Regions from separate parts of the Labrys sp. KB_33_2 genome, predicted to be linked through region 2. Evidence: riboswitches for the same ligand, from Rfam matches in the RefSeq annotation. Region 2 holds a riboswitch; the other holds the start of a gene.
What was found. Region 2 has a riboswitch for cobalamin ahead of AB4037_RS25935 (aromatic ring-hydroxylating oxygenase subunit alpha). Riboswitches for the same ligand answer to the same signal wherever they lie in the genome.
Positions count from the first base shown of each region.

Region 1: another riboswitch for cobalamin. It lies ahead of AB4037_RS00530 (DUF1636 family protein); the one in region 2 lies ahead of AB4037_RS25935 (aromatic ring-hydroxylating oxygenase subunit alpha).

Region 1 is NZ_JBFREW010000001.1:109,067-111,262, forward strand. It holds gene AB4037_RS00520 ((2Fe-2S)-binding protein) at 1-334, opposite strand, end outside; gene AB4037_RS00525 (hypothetical protein) at 531-899, opposite strand; cobalamin riboswitch at 995-1,211, shown strand; gene AB4037_RS00530 (DUF1636 family protein) at 1,320-1,703, shown strand; gene cobW (cobalamin biosynthesis protein CobW) at 1,700-2,196, shown strand, end outside.
Region 2 is NZ_JBFREW010000016.1:64,891-67,086, forward strand. It holds gene AB4037_RS25935 (aromatic ring-hydroxylating oxygenase subunit alpha) at 1-1,205, opposite strand, end outside; cobalamin riboswitch at 1,323-1,527, opposite strand; gene AB4037_RS25940 (ribonucleotide-diphosphate reductase subunit beta) at 1,780-2,196, opposite strand, start outside.

The DNA.
Region 1 (2,196 bases), on a different contig from region 2:
TCAGGAAGGCGACGGCGGCCATGATCTGGCCCGACTGGCAATAGCCGCATTGCGGCACGTCCTCGGCGAGCCAGGCCTGCTGGACCGGATGCTTGCCGTCCGCCGACAGGCCTTCGATCGTGGTGATGGTGGCGCCGTCGACGTCACCGATCTGGGTCTGGCAGGAACGGATGGCGGCGCCGTTCACATGGACGGTGCAAGCGCCGCATTGGGCGATGCCGCAGCCGAACTTGGTGCCGGTGAGGCCGAGTTCATCGCGCAGGACCCAGAGCAGAGGGGTCTCGGGCTCGATGTCGAGCCGGTGGACGGTCGAATTGACGGTGATGGCAACCATGGGCAGGCCTTCCAGCGGCTGATGCCGGGCAGAAGTGCCGGGCCCATCGGCGTCGGCCTTCTGGTGGGCGATTGCGGGAAGGCAGAATTGTGGCGGCAATCATGGCGGCGGGGTGACGGGTAACGCAGACGTGAGAGTTTGTGCAGTCTGGAAACGGTCGAGAAATGTGGCCGCCAGTTGCGAAGGGGCCCCCGGCCTATTGCTTGAACCAGATCCGGCTATAGCCGAGCGCGTCGCCGGCGATGGCGACGAGGACGCCGACCGAGACGAGGATGAGGCCGATCATGAAGGTGCGCACGATGCGGCGATAGACTGGCGCCTCCAGTGATTTGACCGAGAGCATGCCGGCCAGCGCCCAGACTTGGAAGATGATGCCGCCCCCGATGAGAAAGACGGCGGCCAGGTCTTCCGGGATCCAGGTTCCTGGCTGCGATGCCCAGTTGTTGAGAAAGCCCAGCGAGAAGGCGAGCACGACGCCGATGGCCGTCACCGAACCGCCACGGAAGATGACGTCGATCTTCTGCGGCTCGGATGACGGTATCGGCGGCAGCTTCTCTTCGGGCATGGCAACCTCGTTGGTGTGGCGACGTCGCCGCCCTTTATGCCGGATTTTGCGCGTGCTTTGGAAGCGGGAACATTGACAAGCCCGTCCGCACACCCCTTATGTCAGCCACGATCGGTCTCTCGTTATGAGAGAAGAGGGAATGCGGTGCGGATGAAGAGCGGCCAGTCGATGGCTGCCTTGGATGCCAAAGCCGCGGCTGCCCCCGCAACTGTAAGCGGCGAGCGCCCCGCCTCGAGGCCACTGGGTAACCGGGAAGGCGGCGGGGGGCGATGAGCTGCGAGCCAGGAGACCTGCCGTTCGCAACCTTGTCACCGGTCCGGGCGGGGCGCCTCGGAGGCCGGTTCCGTTTTCCCGGACGATCGTCGGCCTCGCCGTCGGTCCCGCGCCCTCCATCCGCTTCGGCGGCGATGAACAGGGCCGATGCCACAAACACCTCTTCCAGTTCGGCTGCTCGTCTGCGTGACCTGCAGGCGCGAGGGCGACGATCCCGACGCGCCGCGCCAGGGGGCACGGCTGCGCGATGCGCTCGCCGGCATGCTGCCTGAAGGCGTCGAGTTGCAGCCGGTCGAATGTCTGGGCAATTGCAAGCGTTCCTGCACGGTGGCGCTCACGGCCGAAGGTACCTGGACCTATGTCTTCGGTGATCTCAGTGCCGAGAGCGGCCCCGACGTCCTCACCGGCGTCAGCCTGCTGGCCCATTCCACCGACGGCCTGATGCCCTGGCGCGGCCGTCCTGAAGTCTTCAAGCGCAGCATGATCGCGCGCATCCCACCCATGCCAACACTCAAGGACGCCGCCGAATGAACGCGCACACCAAAGTTCCCTGCACCATCGTCACCGGCTTTCTCGGAGCCGGCAAGACAACGCTGATCCGCAATCTGCTGGCCACCGCCAATGGCCGCAGGCTGGCGCTGATCGTCAACGAGTTCGGCGATGTCGGCGTCGACGGCGATATCCTGAAGTCCTGCGGCATCGAGAGCTGCCCGGAAGACGCCATCGTCGAACTCGCCAATGGCTGCATCTGCTGCACCGTGGCGGATGATTTCGTGCCGGCGCTGGAAATGTTGCTGTCGCGCCCCAACCCGCCCGAGCATATCGTGATCGAGACCTCTGGCCTCGCTCTGCCCAAGCCGCTGGTCAAGGCCTTCAACTGGCCGGCGATCCGTTCGCGTGTCACCGTCGACGGCGTCATCGCCGTGGTCGACGGCGCCGCGGTTGCGGCCGGACGCTTTGCCGATGATCCGGAAGAGCTCAAGCGCCAGGCCGAGGGCGACGCCTCCCTCGACCACGACAATCC
Region 2 (2,196 bases):
GCCGCTTCCATGGCGTTGCGATACCACTCGACGAACTGCATAACGCCGCCCTCGTGTTCGGGGGCGTAGGGTCCGGGCGTGTAGACGGGCGAAGAGACGCCGAGCTGGTTTTCCTCGACGATCTGGCGGTCCTGGTCGTTGGTCATCTGCCAGACATGGGTGAGTTCATCGAGATTATAGTCGACCCCTTCGACCGCATCCTTGTGCACCAGCCATTTGGTGGTGACCTGGGTTTCCTTCGGCCCGATCGGAAGCACGCGGAAGCTCACGGCATGGTCGCCCAACACGTGGTTCCAGGTGGTGGGATAGTGGAAGAGCAGGAGGGCGCCGATATTGCCTTCTTCGATCGTCGGGCTGAGGGGGCGTTGCACCGCCGGTTTGCCCGACATCGTATAGCTGGCGGCATTGCGCAGCAGCGGCATGCGGGCCATGCGGAACTGGCCGTCACCGGAAATGCTGAAGGTGCTGGGCAGGCCGGCTTCCTCGCAACGCCGCCAATGCTGGCCGATGAGCGGATCCTTGTCGGCACCCTGGATACCCGTCACCGTCGGGGCTTCTGGGAAGGTACGGCAAAGCTCGGGATGATTACCCGCGCAGTGGTAGCACTCGCGGTTGTTCTCCCACACCAGCTTCCAATTGCCCTTTTCGACGATGGTGCTCTCGAAGGCCACCTTGGTGTTTTTCAGGCCATGCGGTGCCAGATAGGGCATGGCGCCGGCGCGGAAGGTCTCGAAATCGGGTGCCTCCTTGGCAAGGCAGATCCAGATATAGCCGGCCACGCTCTCGCAATGCACGGGCTTCAGCCCATATTGCGCGGCGTCGAAGCCGGGGCCCATGTCGCGGGCGAACAGCAGGCGCCCGTCGAGCTCGTAGGTCCACTGATGATAGGGGCAGACCAGCTTGGCGACGCTGCCGCGCTCGGCCGCGCAGAGCCGTGATCCCCGGTGCCGGCAGGAATTGTGAAAGGCGCGGATGGCGCCGTCACCGGAGCGCAGCACGATCACCGGATAGTCGCCGACCTGGAGAGTGAAATAGCTGCCCGGCTTGCCGAGCTCGCAATCATGGCCCGCGAACAGCCATTCACGGTACCAGATATTCTCCATATCCAGCCGGAAGTACTCCGGGTCTGTGTAGAATTTGCCCTCGAGCGTGGTGCCCGGTTGATGGGTCCGGAGGCGGCCCAACATGTCCTGATGCGCTGTCATGTCAAAATCCCGCGTGACAACCAATGCGTTGACTTGGCAGCGGGATGGGAAAGCGGCTCGGCGATCTGCGCCGGTGAAAAGGCGCAGCCAAACCTCCTCCCGGAACGCCCACCGCGTCCGTCGGTTTTCTTCGCGGCTGGTTTCCGGGCTCAGGAGCGGCCTTCCGGCCCGATCGCGACGCCTTCCCAGGTCTTCCCGACCCAGTGGCACTTGCCGCGATCTTCTCCTCTACCGTTGCGGGGGCAGCGCCGGATTTGGACCGGCTTCCCAATTCTCCGGCCCGCCTTGGGGGCGAACCGGCACCTCGAATGAGGATTAGAATACATCGAGTCGGCGCACCGACTAGAGGCGATGCGACGGATGATGGTGTGTTCAGGACATTGTCATCGAGAGCTTGAGGAAGGAAGGTCGGGAAGGAGACATTGAATGTCCATCATTCCCCGCATGGCGGGGGATGATGGAGCAACCTGTCCCACTCCTTTCGAGATGTTGGGATCTGAAATCTGGATGAGGGGCCATGATTCCCCATCCCAGCTTTCCTCCGATTTGTTCCGAAGACCTCGAAAGCGTGCCTTCAATCCCAGCTCAGCGCGCCACCGTTCTGATATTCGATGACACGCGTCTCGAAGAAGTTCTTCTCCTTCTTCAGGTCCATCGCCTCACTCATCCAGGGGAAGGGGTTCTCCACGTCCGGGAATACCGGCATGAGCCCGAGCTGGGCGCAGCGCCTGTTGGCGATGAAATGCATGTATTGTTCGCAGGACACCGCGTTGAGGCCGAGGAAGCCGCGCGGCATGGTGTCCCGGCCATAGGCGGCCTCCAGTTCAGCGGCTTCGCGGATCATCTGCTGGAGATCGGCTTGGAAGGTCAGCGTCCACAGATGCGGGTTCTCGATCTTGATCTGGTTGATCACGTCGATGCCGAAGTTCAGATGGATGCTCTCGTCGCGCAGGATGTACTGATACTGCTCGGCGATCCCCACCATCTTGTT